2 regions of the Pseudomonas arvensis genome follow, and region 2 is predicted to be linked to the other one. Evidence: riboswitches for the same ligand, from Rfam matches in the RefSeq annotation. Region 2 holds a riboswitch; the other holds the start of a gene.
The links. Region 2 has a riboswitch for cobalamin ahead of cobW (cobalamin biosynthesis protein CobW). Riboswitches for the same ligand answer to the same signal wherever they lie in the genome.

Region 1 (7,452 bases), 1.8 Mb from region 2:
TGCTGGCGGTCAGTCAAAAACTGGCACCGCGTTTTGCGGTCAAGCCGGGCGTGAGCACCGAACAATTGCTGGAGGTGCAGGGGATGACCCTGGAGCGTTATGCCGCACTGGGTCATCTGCTGGAGCCGTTTGGTGGCCAGCCGCAGTGGGTGGATGGCAACCGCATTGTGTACCGGGTCAATGGCAGCGCCGATCAGTTGCGTACCCAGTTGAGCCTGGCCAAGTTGCAGGAGATTCCTGCGGGTGAGGCGCAGGCCGCGCAGCCGGTCGTTGAAGGCGCGCAACCGGCTGGCGCCCCTGAGCCTCAGGCACAACTGCGTTTTCGTTGGTAACAGTTCTTCCTTATATAGAAGCAATGGAGTGGTTTATGGCGGATACGCGTCGTTGGGTGTGGCTTGGCGGGATCGTCCTGCTGTGCGTTTTTGTGTTCTTGCTGCATTCGATCCTGACGCCGTTCCTGGTTGCGTTGTTGCTGGCCTATCTGTTCGATCCGGTGGTGGATCGCCTGGAAAAAGCCGGCCTGTCGCGGACCTTGGGCGTAGTGGCAGTGTTTGCGCTGTTCACCTTGATCATCACCGCGCTGGTGCTGGTGCTGGTGCCGATGCTGGCCAAACAACTGTTTCGCCTCTATGAGCTGGCGCCGCAGATGCTCGACTGGTTGCAGCACACGGCAATGCCGTGGGCCCAGGCCAAGTTGGGGCTGTCGGACGGTTTCTGGAAGTTCGACAAGGTCAAGGCGGCGATCAGCGAGCATATGGGGCAAACCACCGATATCGTCGGTGTGATCCTCAGTCAGGCCACGGCGTCGAGCCTGGCATTGATCGGCTGGTTGACCAACCTGGTGCTGATTCCGGTGGTTGCGTTCTACCTGCTGCGCGACTGGGACATCATGATGGCCAAGATTCGTAGCCTGCTGCCGCGTGATCGTGAGGAGCGCATCGTGTCCCTGGCCGGTGAATGCCATGAAGTGCTGGGTGCATTCGTGCGTGGCCAGTTGTTGGTGATGTTGGCCCTGGGGGTTATCTACGCCGCCGGCCTGATGGCCATCGGCCTGGAGCTGGGCCTGTTGATTGGCTTGATCGCAGGTCTTGCCGCCATTGTTCCTTATATGGGCTTTGTGATTGGTATCGGTGCGGCGCTGGTAGCTGGTCTGTTCCAATTTGGCGGCGACCTGTACCCGATGCTCGGGATTGTTGCGGTGTTCATGGTCGGCCAGGCCCTTGAAGGCATGGTGCTGACGCCGTTGCTGGTGGGGGATCGGATCGGGCTGCACCCGGTTGCGGTGATCTTTGCGATCCTGGCGGGCGGCGAGCTGTTTGGCTTTACTGGTATCTTGCTGGCATTGCCGGTGGCCGCGGTGATCATGGTGCTGGTGCGCCATATGCACGATCTGTACAAGGATTCGGATGTGTACACGGGCGTCGAAGACCCCGACCTGTAACCGCTGCGTCACAAACCCGGCTCCGGCCGGGTTTGTTGTTTATGGGGTGGTGGCGTCAAACAATCCGCGTAAAACCGGCAAGTTAACGCAAACCTTTGATTTTGCTTGTGGTCTGCTGCATTGTGCACCCGGCGTCACGGGTATAAACTTTGCAAACTTTACACAGAGGCCACTAGCGGTTCGATGGGAGCCGTTCAGTCAGCATGAAACCGATTCAGCTGCCCTTAGGTGTGCGTCTGCGTGATGACGCCACCTTTATCAATTACTACCCAGGCGCCAATGCCGCTGCACTCGGCTATGTCGAGCGGCTCTGCGAAGCCGACGCCGGGTGGACTGAAAGCCTGATCTATCTGTGGGGCAAGCACGGCGTGGGGCGTACCCACCTGTTGCAGGCCGCTTGCCTGCGCTTCGAGCAGATCGGCGAGCCGGCGGTGTACCTGCCCTTGGCTGAGTTGATGGATCGCGGCATCGGCATCTTCGATAACCTTGAGCAATACGAACTGGTGTGCCTGGATGACCTTCAGGCGATTGCCGGCAAGGCCGATTGGGAAGAGGCGCTGTTTCATCTGTTCAACCGCTTGCGTGACAGCGGTCGGCGTTTGTTGATCGCTGCCTCCACCTCGCCGCGCGAGTTGCCCGTCAAGCTGGCTGACCTCAAGTCGCGCCTGACCCTGGCGCTGATCTTCCAGATGCGCCCGCTGTCCGACGAAGATAAATTGCGTGCCCTGCAATTGCGTGCCTCCCGTCGCGGCCTGCACCTCACCGACGAAGTCGGGCACTTTATCCTCACCCGCGGCACTCGCAGCATGAGTGCGCTGTTCGATTTGCTCGAACAGCTCGATCAGGCCTCCTTGCAGGCCCAGCGCAAGCTGACCATCCCGTTCCTCAAAGAAACCCTAGGCTGGTAGCCAGCCCTTTGTTTTCAAGGGTTTTGGCAAATTCCAGGCGTCAGAAAACCCGCGTTTGGGCCGGTTTGGCCACGCGAAAGGCGTCTATAGGGTGTTAAGGGCTTAGATGTCATAGTCCAAACAAGAAGTCACATAGATCACGATTGAATTTGCAAATCGATGTGATAGAGGGCATAGTCTCGGCTTCTTTACACATCAGCCACGGTCGTGCCCATGCTAAATCGCTTCGCACCCCTCGTGCCTCTCGCACTCGTTACCCTGTTGTTTGGTTGCGCCTCCCACCCTCAACAGGTGGTTGAGCAGCAAAAGCCTCAACAACATGCCCAGGCAAAATTCGTTGCAGCGCAGTCTTCCACTGTCTATCAGGAAGCTCTTTATAAAGAAGAGCAGGCAACCGAGAAAGAACTGGCCGACTTCTCCGGCAACAAGCCTTATCAGCTTCCAGTTCTGGCCGACAGCATCCTCGAACGTGGCATGTCCCTGATCGGTACCCGTTACCGTTTCGGCGGTACCTCTGAAGCCGGTTTCGATTGCAGCGGTTTCATCGGCTATCTGTTTCGTGAAGAGGCTGGCATGAACCTGCCACGCTCCACTCGCGAAATGATCAACGTGAAAGCACCGTTGGTCGCGCGCAACAACCTCAAGCCCGGTGATCTGCTTTTCTTCAGTACTGCAGGCCGTGGTCGTGTCAGCCACGCCGGTATCTACCTGGGCGATAACCAGTTCATCCACTCCAGCAGCCGTCGCAGTGGCGGTGTTCGAGTCGACAGCCTGGGCGACAGCTACTGGAGCAAAACCTTCATCGAAGCCAAGCGTGCACTCGCCATGGCCCCGACGACAGTTACCGCTAGCAAGTAAACTTAAAGTGATACTTGAAGTTTGACGTGTAAGCGCTAGAATCCCTGGACATTGTTGTAATCCGTTCGCGCGAGCCTTGCTTGCGCGTTCTGGTTTTCAGCGTTCGGCAGCGAAAGCCGCATCCAGACCAGGATTGTTTTGCACATGTCGACGTCAGCCCGCCTTGTTCTCCTCGTGTGCGCCGCGCTGCTCAGCGCTTGCGCCAGCCGTCCACCGCCCGCTCCTGTCGCGGTCAAGCCCAAGCCGGTGTTCAACTACTCCACCCAGAATTTCTCACCTGCTGCCGAAGACGTGCTCTTCCGTGCGCTGGGCCTGGTCGGCACGCCTTATCGCTGGGGCGGCAACACGCCGGACTCGGGCTTTGATTGCAGCGGCCTGATCGGCTTTGTGTTTCGCGACGCCGCCGGGATCTCCCTGCCGCGCACCACCCGCGAACTGATCGTGATGCGCGCCCAGGACGTGAGCGAGCAGAACCTGCAAACCGGCGACCTGCTGTTCTTCGCCACCGGCGGTGGTTCGCAGGTCAGTCATGCCGGGATCTACGTGGGCGAAGGCCGTTTTGTCCATGCGCCGCAAACCGGCGGTACGGTGAAGCTGGATACCTTGTCCAAAGCGTATTGGCAGAATGCCTACCTGAGCGCCAAGCGTGTGTTGCCGGGGAATCTGGCGCGCAATCCTTAAAAGCAGCTGCAAGCTTGAAGCTTGCAGCTAGCCCCTCAACCCACTAACCTTCGCCGCTTGTTCCAGGTGCTCTGTGACCCATGGGTCGACGGAGTGAAACAGGGAAGCCGGTGAGTGAGCGCGCTTGTACACAGCGCCGCCGCAATTCCGGCGCTGCCCCCGCAACGGTAAATGAGTCAAGACGCTGCTTTTGCCACTGTATCGCTCGCGATATGGGAAGGCGCAGCGTTGGCCTGTGTGCTCTCTATAAAGAGCAGCGCCACTCATGAGCCCGGAGACCGGCCTGGATCATCCAACAGCATCACGGTGGGCGATGCTTGGCTGTCTGTTTTTTCTTTTTCCTGCCCGCCGTTTTTGTCCAGCCCCAACGGAGAGCTGCCATGACCGATACCCCCGACCGCGACGAACGCCACCTGGCGCGCATGCTGCGCAAAAAAGCCGTGATCGACGAGCGCATTGCCAATTCCCCCAACGAATGCGGCTTGCTGCTGGTACTTACCGGCAACGGCAAAGGCAAGAGCAGCTCGGCGTTTGGCATGCTCGCCCGCGCCATGGGCCATGGCATGCAGTGCGGCGTGGTGCAGTTCATCAAGGGGCGCAACAGCACAGGTGAGGAGTTGTTCTTCCGCCGCTTCCCCGAGCAAGTGCGCTTCCATGTCATGGGCGAAGGTTTTACCTGGGAAACCCAGGACCGCCAGCGCGATATCGCCGCCGCCGAAGCTGCCTGGGCGGTGTCCCGCGAGCTGCTGCAAGACCCAGCCATCGGCCTGGTGGTGCTGGACGAACTGAACATCGCCCTCAAGCACGGCTACCTCGACCTGGACCAAGTGCTCAGCGACCTGCAAGCCCGCCCGCCGATGCAACACGTGGTGGTCACCGGCCGTGGCGCCAAGCCGGAACTGATCGAGATGGGCGACACCGTCACCGAAATGGGCATGCTCAAGCACGCATTCCAGGCCGGTATCAAGGCACAGAAGGGCGTCGAACTTTGAATCAGCCCCGTCATTGCCCAGCCGTATTGATCGCCGCACCGGCGTCCGGCCAGGGCAAAACCACCGTCACCGCCGCGCTGGCGCGTTTGCACCGCAACCTGGGGCGCAAGGTGCGTGTGTTCAAATGCGGCCCGGACTTCCTCGATCCGATGATCCACGAGCGCGCCAGCGGTGCACCGGTGTATCAATTGGACATGTGGATGGTGGGTGAACAGGAAAGTCGCCGCCTGCTGTGGGAAGCAGCGGGGGAGGCCGACCTGATCCTGATCGAAGGCGTGATGGGCCTGTTCGACGGCACGCCCTCCAGCGCCGATCTGGCGCGCCACTTCGGCGTGCCGGTGCTGGGCGTGATTGATGGCACCGCCATGGCCCAGACCTTTGGCGCCCTGGCACTGGGCTTGGCGCGCTACCAGCCGGATCTGCCATTCGCCGGCGTGCTGGCCAACCGCGTCGGCACGTTGCGCCATGCGCAGTTGCTTGAAGGCAGTCTCACCGAAGGCCTGCGCTGGTATGGCGCACTGTCCCGCGAGACCGGAATCGAACTGCCGAGCCGTCATCTGGGTCTGGTGCAAGCCAGCGAACTGAATGACCTCGATGCACGCCTGGATGCCGCCGCCCAAGCCTTGGGCAGCAGTTGCGAAGTCGCCTTGCCGCCACCCGTAACCTTCGCCGCGCCTGAAGTGATCGCCGCCGAGCCGCTGTTGGCCGGTGTCCGCATTGCCGTGGCCCGCGACGAAGCCTTCGCCTTTACCTACGGCGCCAGCCTCGACCTGTTGCGGGCGATGGGCGCTGAACTGACGTTTTTCTCGCCGATCCATGACCACGCGTTGCCTGACGCCGACAGTCTCTATCTGCCCGGCGGTTACCCGGAGTTGCACCACCAGGCGCTGTCTGAAAATACCCCGATGCTCGACGCCATTCGCGCGCACCACGCGGCGGGCAAGCCGTTGCTTGCTGAGTGCGGCGGCATGCTCTACCTGCTGGACTCGCTCACCGACGTCGATGGCCACCGCGCCGAACTGCTTGGCTTGTTGCAGGGTGATGCGGTGATGCAGAAAAAATTGGCGGCACTGGCCCTGCAAAGTGTCGACTTGCCGGAAGGCACATTGCGCGGGCATACCTATCACCATTCGTTGACCACGACCGCGTGGGAACCGATTGCTCGCGGCCTGAGCCCCAATGGAGGGCGCGGCGCCGAAGCGGTTTACCGGCAAGGGCGCATGACGGCTTCCTACGTGCACTTTTACTTTCCGTCGAACCCGCTTGCGGTGGCCGCATTGTTTTCACCTCTCGCAGGGGAAGGCATCCGAAATGTGGGAGGGGCGGTGCGACGATTCGATTTGCCCCCGATGAAGCCATGACCGACAACGCCTTCCCCGAGTCCGACCGCCAGGCCGTCTACCGCGCCATCGCCGAGCGTCGCGACATGCGCCATTTCAGCGGCGGCACGGTCGCCCCAGAATTGCTCCACCGCCTGCTCCAGGCCGCGCACCAGGCCCCGAGTGTGGGCCTGATGCAGCCGTGGCGTTTTATCCGCATCAGCAACCGTCACCTGCGCGGGGAGATCCAGCAACTGGTCGAAGAAGAACGTGTGCGCACCGCCGAGGCCCTCGGCGAGCGCTCCGACGAGTTTATGAAACTCAAGGTCGAGGGCATCAATGACTGTGCCGAAGTACTGGTGGCGGCGTTGATGGATGATCGCGAGCGCCATATCTTCGGCCGGCGCACCTTACCGGAAATGGACATGGCTTCGCTGTCCTGTGCGATCCAGAACCTGTGGCTGGCGGCCCGTGTGGAAGGCCTGGGCATGGGCTGGGTGTCGTTGTTCGAACCCCAGGCCCTGGCCGATCTGCTGGGCCTGCCGCCCGGCGCCAAACCCCTGGCCGTGTTGTGCCTGGGGCCGGTCGCCGAGTTCTATCCGGCACCGATGTTGCAGCTCGAAGGCTGGACCGAACCGCGTCCGCTGAGTGACATGTTGTATGAGAATACGTGGGGAGTGAGTCAATGAGTGTGGCCTTGCTGTGTGTCGCCGCAGTGGCGCTGGATGCGTTGTTGGGCGAGCCCAGGCGCTGGCATCCGCTGGTGGCGTTCGGCAATTTCGCCGGGCGCATCGAGCAGCGTTTCAACAGTGGTGGTCGTGGCTGGCGCAGCCACGGCGTGACCGCGTGGTTTATCGCCGTGGTGCCGTTGACCCTGCTGGCCACCGCGTTGTCGTGGGCGCCCTATATCGGTTGGGTGTTGGAGATCCTGGCGCTGTACTGCGCCCTCGGCATGCGCAGCCTCGGCGAACATGTAATCCCGGTGGCCCAGGCGTTGCGCAGCGATGACCTGGATGAAGCGCGCACACGGGTCAGCTACCTGGTGAGCCGCCAGACCAGCGAGTTGGACCGCACCGAAGTCGCCCGCGCCGCCACCGAGTCGGTGCTGGAAAACGGCAGCGACGCGGTGTTCGCCGCGATTTTCTGGTTTGTCGTCGCGGGCGTGCCGGGCGTGGTGCTCTACCGCCTAAGCAACACCCTCGACGCCATGTGGGGCTATCGCAATGAACGCTTCGAGCGCTTCGGCTGGGCCG
Region 2 (7,452 bases):
GCAGGCCGCTACGGCGGTGACGCCAGGGATGATCTGGAATGGGATGCCCAGTTCACGCAAATGACGGATTTGCTCGCCGATTGCGCCGTAGAGGCTCGGATCACCGGAGTGCACGCGCGCGACGTCCTGGCCTTTGCCGTGGGCAGTCTTGATCAGGTCGATGATCTGCTCCAGGTGCAGTTCGGCGCTGTTCACCACCTGTTCTGCCTGATGCCCCTCCAGGACCGCAGCGGGCACCAGCGAACCGGCGTAAATGATCACCGGGCAACTACGGATCAGCCGCTGGCCTTTGACGGTGATCAATTCCGGGTCGCCGGGGCCTGCGCCGATGAAGTAGACGGTCATTGGGGAGTTCCTGTCAAAAACGGGCGAGCATGAAGATTGCTCATGATCGGGGAGGGCGATTATCGGGGGTTTAACCGGCGCAGGCCAACGCAAAGGTGGCTTGGGCGGTTTTTTTGCGGGTGATGAGCAACCGGGCAGGAGCGCCGCAGAGCTGTTCCGCAAGGGCCAGGGCGGCGCTTTCGGCGATGCCGTAACAGCCCGTATGGGCGAACGCGACGGCGGACTTGTGGCTGAGTCGGTCTGCATAAGCGGCCAGTTGCTCGGCGCTGAAGCACTGCAAAGGCAGATTCAACTGCCGCGCCAGCGCCAGCAAGCCTGGCTCGTCCTGTTTGCGGTCGATGCTGGCCAGTGCGGTGATGCTGTGGCGATCAATCCCGCCCTCGGCGAGGGCGGTATCCAACAGCGCCAGCAGGGCGTGAGCCGCACAACCGCGCTGGCAACCCAGGCCGACCACGTAGGTCATGCCGAGTATTGATCGTCGCGGTTGCGGCGGAACAGCCAGGCGCTGATCAGGCCCAGGGCCAGCCAGAACGCCACGTTGGTCAGTTGCGAGGCGATTTTGAACTGCGCTTCCAGGGCTTGCGGCGCGAGCATCGCATGCACTTCCGGTTGCGGCGCGCCGATCACGTGCGGTACCGCAAGGATGGCAGCGCCGAGCACTTTGAGCAGCCAGTTGCGGCCGAACACGATGAGCGCAATCCCGGCAGCGGTGGAGGCCGCAGTGCCGATCCACCACGTCTGGCGCAGCGCCAGATCAGCGGCTGCCGTGCCCGGCAACTCGGGCGGCAGGCCCATCGTCGGTGCCAGCACAAAGGTCGCGTAACCGGCCAAACCCCACAGCAGGCCTTGTGCCGTGCGGGTGGGCGCACGCAAGGTGTAGAGGCCGGCCAGCATCAGCGCGAAACCGACCGCTACCACCAGGTTGCCACCCGTAGTGGACAGCACGCGCTGCCAGCCGTCTTCCGGCTCCCAGGCTTCGGCATCGTGGGTGTGGGCAGCAGCGCTGGCGGCGTGTTCGTGCACCACTTCGGTGGCTGCAGGGGCTTTTTCAAAGGTTTCCGCCTGCAATATCAGCGGGGCGACCCAAAAGCTTTGCAGCAGGGTCAGCAGCAGGGCGGCCAGCAAGCCGGTGAACCCTGCGGTTTGCGCAATACGCTTGATCATGTCGGCAGGTCTCAGTGGCACGGGAACGCGGCGCTGTGGCGAGTATCGTGGGCAGCGTTGTGCACCGCCTCGATATGCGAGAAACCGGCGAAATACACCAGGCACGCGCCGAGAATCGACGCACCGATGGCGGCGGTCAGGCGTTGGCTCAGGGTAGAAGTGCTGCTGGCGGAGGGCGAAGTGCTGCTGATGATCGACATGGCGCGTCCCTTTCAGGTGTCTGGGTGAAACGAGCGCATGAAAACCCCGCGAGCCAGGCACGCAGGGTTCCGAACAGCGCCCGCCCACCGCGGGTTTGTTATCTGATTTTTCGGGCCGGTCTCCGGGCTTGCGAGGGACACTGGGTCTATAAAGCATCGCCTTCCCATGCCGTACTGGCACAGTGGATCTGACGCTTCACTCGCTTACCGTTGCGGGGGCAGCACCGGACTGGTCATGGCGTGCATGATTTACCGGTTTCCCGTTTCACCCCGTGAGGGGCACCCGAAACAAGATGTGTAGGAGAGCATGGGCGGGGGACGGTAGTCAAATGCGGCAAGCCCCTGTAGCCTTGCACCTTCGAGGTTCTTCGGCCCAGGCCGAAGCTAAGAAGGGAACGCGGTTCAAGCCGCGGCTGCCCCCGCAACTGTGAAGGGTTCATCCGACTGCCACGCCACTGCCATCAACGGCGGGAAGGCGCAGTCGGCGCCGGTCTCGCGACCCGCAAGCCCCAAGCCAGGAGACCTGCCTCGCAACCGATTTTCCAATTCAACCGGGCGGGGTGATCCGGTGACGAAATCCGCTTCTGCGCCATGCCGCAGGGCCTATCGTCCCGTATGCCCGCCCCCAAGGGCATCCGATGAAAACACTGGCCAAACTTCCCGTCACCATCGTTACCGGCTTCCTCGGCTCGGGCAAAACCACCTTGCTGCGCCATATGCTCGACAACGCCCAGGGCCGTCGCATCGCCGTGATCGTCAATGAGTTCGGCGAGCTGGGCATTGATGGTGAAATCCTCAAGCAGTGCTCCATTGGTTGCACCGAAGAAGAAGCCAACGGCCGTGTCTACGAACTGGCCAACGGCTGCCTGTGCTGCACCGTGCAGGAAGAATTCTTCCCGGTGATGCGCGAGTTGGTCGCCCGTCGCGGCGACCTTGACCATATCCTTATCGAAACCTCGGGCCTGGCCCTGCCAAAACCACTGGTACAAGCCTTCCAGTGGCCGGAAATCCGCAGCGCCTGCACGGTAGACGCGGTGATTACCGTGGTCGACAGCCCGGCCGTGGCCGCTGGCACCTTCGCTGCGTTCCCCGATCAAGTGGACGCCCAGCGCAAGCTCGACCCGAACCTGGACCACGAGTCGCCGCTGCACGAGCTGTTCGCCGACCAACTGGCCAGCGCCGACCTGGTGATCCTCAACAAGTCCGATCTGATCAGCCCGCAAGACCTGGCCCGTGTCCGCCTGGAAGTCGCCGAAGAGCTGCCGCCAGCCGTGAAGATTATCGAAGCCAGCAGCGGTCGCGTACCCCTGGACGTGCTGATTGGCCTGGGTGCTGGGTCCGAAGAGCACATCGACGGTCGTCACAGCCATCACGATCACCACCACGAAGGTGAAGACGACCACGATCACGATGCGTTTGACTCCATCTCCATCGACCTGCCTCAAGCCGATGAAGCGCTGCTGCTCGACGCCTTGACCCAGCTGGTGGTGCAGCACGGCATCCTGCGCGTCAAAGGCTTCGCCGCGATCCCGAACAAACCGATGCGCCTGCTGATCCAGGGCGTGGGCACCCGTTTCGACAAACACTTCGACCGCGCCTGGACGGCCGATGAAGCCCGCATCACGCGCCTGGTGCTGATCGGCCAGGACCTCGACGCGGCCGGCCTCGAAGCGCAATTGCGCGCCGCGCTCAGCGTTTAACCCATGCACCTGCTCAGGACTCAGCCCGGTGGTTTCGTCGCGGACGACAATATTGCCGACCTTGGCCAAACGCCCGCCGAGCTGGTGATCCTGTGCAGCGGTGATTCCAGCCTGGCATTGTTGGCCGAAGCGGCCCAGCAGTTACCCGACGACTACCCCAGCCTGCGCCTGGCCAACCCGATGCAAGTGCAGAACCATGCCTCGGTCGACCTGTATGTCGATGAGGTGCTGCGCCACGCCAAGGTCATCCTGATTTCCCTGCACGGGGGCATCGGTTATTGGCGCTACGGCATCGAACGCTTGGTGGAGTTGGCGGAGCGCGGCGTGCAGTTGATTCTGGTGCCGGGAGATGATCGCCCGGATCCGGAGCTCAGCGGCCTCAGTACCGTCGGCGTCGAGGTTCGGGATCGCCTGTGGCAGTTTCTGCGTCAGGGCGGGCTGGCCAATGCGCTGGATTTCTATCGCTGCCTGGCCAGTGGCTATCTGGACCGCGATTACCCGTGGGCCGAACCGCAAACCCTGGCGCGCACGGCGATCTATCACCCCCATAAAGCCAATGCCCGGCTCGACGACTGGCAGGCGGATTGGCACGCCGAGCAAGCTGTGGCGGCCGTGCTGTTCTACCGCTCGCACTTGCAGGCGGCCAATACCGGTTTTATCGACGTGTTCTGCCAGCGCTTGCAGGCGGCGGGCCTCAATCCGTTGCCGATGGCGGTGGCCAGCCTGAAAGAGCCCGGCTGCCTCGCGGCGGTCGAGGACTGGCTGGATGAAGCGCAGGCCTCGGTGATTCTGAATACCACCGGTTTTGCCCAATCCAGCCCCGAAGCCCCGCATTTGCGCCCGTTTCGCCGCAATATTCCGGTGATCCAGGCGATTTGCGCCCAGGACAACCAGCCGGGCTGGGAGGCCAGCGAACAAGGCCTTGGCCCGCGTGATCTGGCGATGCACATTGCCTTGCCGGAGCTGGACGGTCGCATTATCAGCCGGCCGATCAGCTTCAAGGACCTGGCCTGGCGCAGCGAACGCAGCCAGTCGGACGTGGTGTGCTACCGCGCAGCACCCGAGCGCATGGATTTTGTCGCTGAGTTGGCGCGGCGCTGGGTCGAACTGGCGCGAGTGCCGAATGGGGATAAACGCATCGCGCTGATCCTGGCCAACTACCCGACCCGCGACGGCCGTATCGGCAATGGCGTCGGGCTGGATACCCCTGCGGCGGCGCTGAATATCCTGCTTGCGTTGCAGGCTGAAGGTTACCCGGTGCCGACGGCCCTGCCGGAAAGCGGCACCGCCTTGATCCACGAGTTGCTGGGCGGCGTCACTAACGACCTGGACAGCCTCGACCTGCGCCCGTGCCATCAAAGCCTCGGCCTGGATGACTACGAGGCGATGTTCAAGCGCCTGCCTGCTGCCAATCAACAGGCCGTGCTGGAGCGCTGGGGCACGCCCCACAACGATCCGATGTTCCGTGACGGTCGTCTGATGGTCGCCGGTCTACGCCTGGGCCTGACGTTCGTCGGCATCCAGCCGGCACGGGGTTACCAGGTGGACGCGAGTGCGGTGTACCACGACCCGGACCTGGTGCCGCCCCACGGCTACCTGGCGTTCTATTTCTGGTTGCGCCACACCTATGGCGCCCATGGCGTGATCCATGTGGGCAAGCACGGCAACCTGGAATGGCTGCCGGGCAAGGGCGTGGGCCTGTCGGAAAATTGCTGGCCTGATGCGTTGCTGGGGCCGCTGCCGAATATCTACCCGTTTATCGTCAACGACCCCGGTGAAGGCGCACAAGCCAAACGCCGTACCCAGGCGGTGATCATCGATCACCTGATGCCACCGCTGACCCGCGCCGAAACCTACGGCCCGCTACGTAACCTGGAGTTGTTGGCGGACGAATATTACGAAGCCCAACTGCTCGATCCACGCCGCGCCCGCGAGCTGCAAAAAGACATTCTCAAGCTGGTGCGTGAAGCCTGCATCGACCAGGAACTTGAACTGGATGGCGACGCCGATGCGGCGGTCTGGTTGCCACGCCTGGACACCTACCTGTGTGACTTGAAGGAATCGCAGATTCGCGACGGCCTGCATATCTTCGGCGAGTCGCCCCAAGGCCGCTTGCGCATCGACACCTTGCTGGCGTTGCTGCGCATCCCCCGTGGTGATGGCCGTGGCCCGCAATCGAGCCTGTTGCGCGTGCTGGCCAAGGCGTTTGAGCTGGGTTTCGACCCACTGGACTGTGCCCTGGCCGAACCGTGGACTGGACGCCGCCCGGCGGTGTTGCAGAGCATCGACACGCAGCTATGGCGCACCGCCGGTGACACCCGCGAGCGCCTGGAACTCTACGCGGCGCGCCTGATCGATCAGGCGCTGGAAGGCCCGCTTGAGCAGTTGGAAGAACCCGGTTGGGAAGACGTGAAAGCGGTTATCGAAAGCCTGCGTATTGTCGTAGCGCCACGCCTGGATGCCTGCGGTCCGGCGGAAATGCGCGGTTTGCTGGATGCCCTCAGCGGCCGCTTCGTACCGGCGGGGCCGAGTGGCGCGCCGAGTCGGGGTCGCCTGGATGTACTGCCCACCGGGCGCAACTTCTTCACCGTCGATGTGCGCAACCTGCCCACCACCACGGCGTGGCGCATCGGCTTCCAGTCGGCCAGCCTGATACTGGAGCGGCATCTGCAGGACCACGGCGATCATTTGCGCCAGTTGGGTCTCTCGGTATGGGGCACCGCCACCATGCGCACCGGCGGTGATGATATCGCCCAGGCCATGGCGCTGATGGGCGTGCGCCCAGTGTGGGCCACGGGCAGCCAGCGGGTGGACGACTTCGAGATCCTGCCGGTCAGCCTCTTGGACCGCCCGCGTGTGGATGTAACACTGCGGGTGTCCGGGTTCTTCCGCGATGCGTTTGCCAACCTGATCCGCCTGTTCGATGCGGCGGTTCAAGCGGTCGCGGCCCTCGACGAGCCCGACGACATGAACCCGCTGGCGGCCAAGGTGCGCAGTGAGCGCGCCGCGTTGCTGGCGTCTGGCCTGGACGCAGAAACCGCCGCCAGGCAAGCCGGCTGGCGGATCTTCGGCGCCAAGCCCGGTGCCTACGGCGCGGGCGTGCAGGGCGCGATTGATGGTCGCCTGTGGCAAAGCCGCGAGGACCTTGCCGAGGTTTACCTCAACTGGGGCGGCTACGCCTATGGCGGCGCCGACGAAGGCACCGCTGCCCGCGAGCAGTTCGCCCAGCGCCTGAGCCAGGTGCAGGCCGTGCTGCAAAACCAGGACAACCGTGAGCACGACCTGCTCGACTCCAACGATTACTACCAATTCCAAGGCGGCATGCTCGCCGCCGTGGAAACCCTGAGCGGCGACAAGACTGCCAGCTATCACGGCGATCACAGCCAACCGGACTTGCCGAAGATCCGCACCTTGAAAGAGGAGCTGAACCGAGTGATCCGTTCTCGCGCCGCCAACCCCAAGTGGATCGACGGCGTGAAGCGTCACGGCTATAAAGGTGCGTTTGAAATGGCCGCGACGGTGGACAATCTGTTCGCTTTCGACGCCACCACGTCGCTGATCGACGACCATCAATACGCCTTGCTCGCCGACGCCTACCTGCTCGACCCCGACACTCGGGACTTTGTGCAGCAGCACAACCCCGCAGCGCTGCGCGATATGACCGAGCGCATGCTGGAAGCCCAGCAGCGTGGCCTGTGGCAAGAACCGGGGGCGTACCGCGAGGCGTTGGAAAACCTGTTGCTGGATATAGAAGAAGACAGCTGATGACTGATACCCCCCATTTCCCGCTGTCCGCCGTGGTCGGCGCCGACGCGTTGAAACTGGCGCTGTGCCTGACTGCCATCGACCCGAAGATCGGTGGCGTGCTGATCGAAGGCCCGCGTGGCATGGCCAAGTCCACTTTGGCCCGTGGCCTGGCGGACCTGCTCGCCAGCGGCCAGTTTGTCACGTTGCCGCTGGGTGCGACCGAGGAGCGCCTGGTCGGCACCCTGGACCTGGACGCTGCGCTGGGCGAGGGCCGTGCGCAGTTTTCCGCCGGCGTA

Region 1: it holds a riboswitch for cobalamin, as region 2 does, so the genes downstream of both, cobO (cob(I)yrinic acid a,c-diamide adenosyltransferase) here and cobW (cobalamin biosynthesis protein CobW) in region 2, are expected to answer to the same signal.

Annotation. Positions count from the first base shown of each region.
Region 1 covers NZ_CP162038.1:4,408,698-4,416,149, reverse strand. Annotated here, with positions in the region: gene AB3G88_RS19850 (DUF2066 domain-containing protein) at 1-332, shown strand, start outside; gene AB3G88_RS19845 (AI-2E family transporter) at 368-1,441, shown strand; gene hda (DnaA regulatory inactivator Hda) at 1,645-2,349, shown strand; gene AB3G88_RS19835 (C40 family peptidase) at 2,563-3,207, shown strand; gene AB3G88_RS19830 (C40 family peptidase) at 3,352-3,888, shown strand; cobalamin riboswitch at 3,936-4,189, shown strand; gene cobO (cob(I)yrinic acid a,c-diamide adenosyltransferase) at 4,269-4,880, shown strand; gene AB3G88_RS19820 (cobyrinic acid a,c-diamide synthase CobB) at 4,877-6,241, shown strand; gene bluB (5,6-dimethylbenzimidazole synthase) at 6,238-6,888, shown strand; gene cbiB (adenosylcobinamide-phosphate synthase CbiB) at 6,885-7,452, shown strand, end outside.
Region 2 covers NZ_CP162038.1:2,598,630-2,606,081, forward strand. Annotated here, with positions in the region: gene cobM (precorrin-4 C(11)-methyltransferase) at 1-345, opposite strand, end outside; gene AB3G88_RS11695 (cobalamin biosynthesis protein) at 416-808, opposite strand; gene AB3G88_RS11700 (CbtA family protein) at 805-1,509, opposite strand; gene AB3G88_RS11705 (CbtB domain-containing protein) at 1,521-1,709, opposite strand; cobalamin riboswitch at 1,806-2,011, opposite strand; cobalamin riboswitch at 2,054-2,254, shown strand; gene cobW (cobalamin biosynthesis protein CobW) at 2,348-3,409, shown strand; gene cobN (cobaltochelatase subunit CobN) at 3,413-7,174, shown strand; gene AB3G88_RS11720 (magnesium chelatase ATPase subunit I) at 7,174-7,452, shown strand, end outside.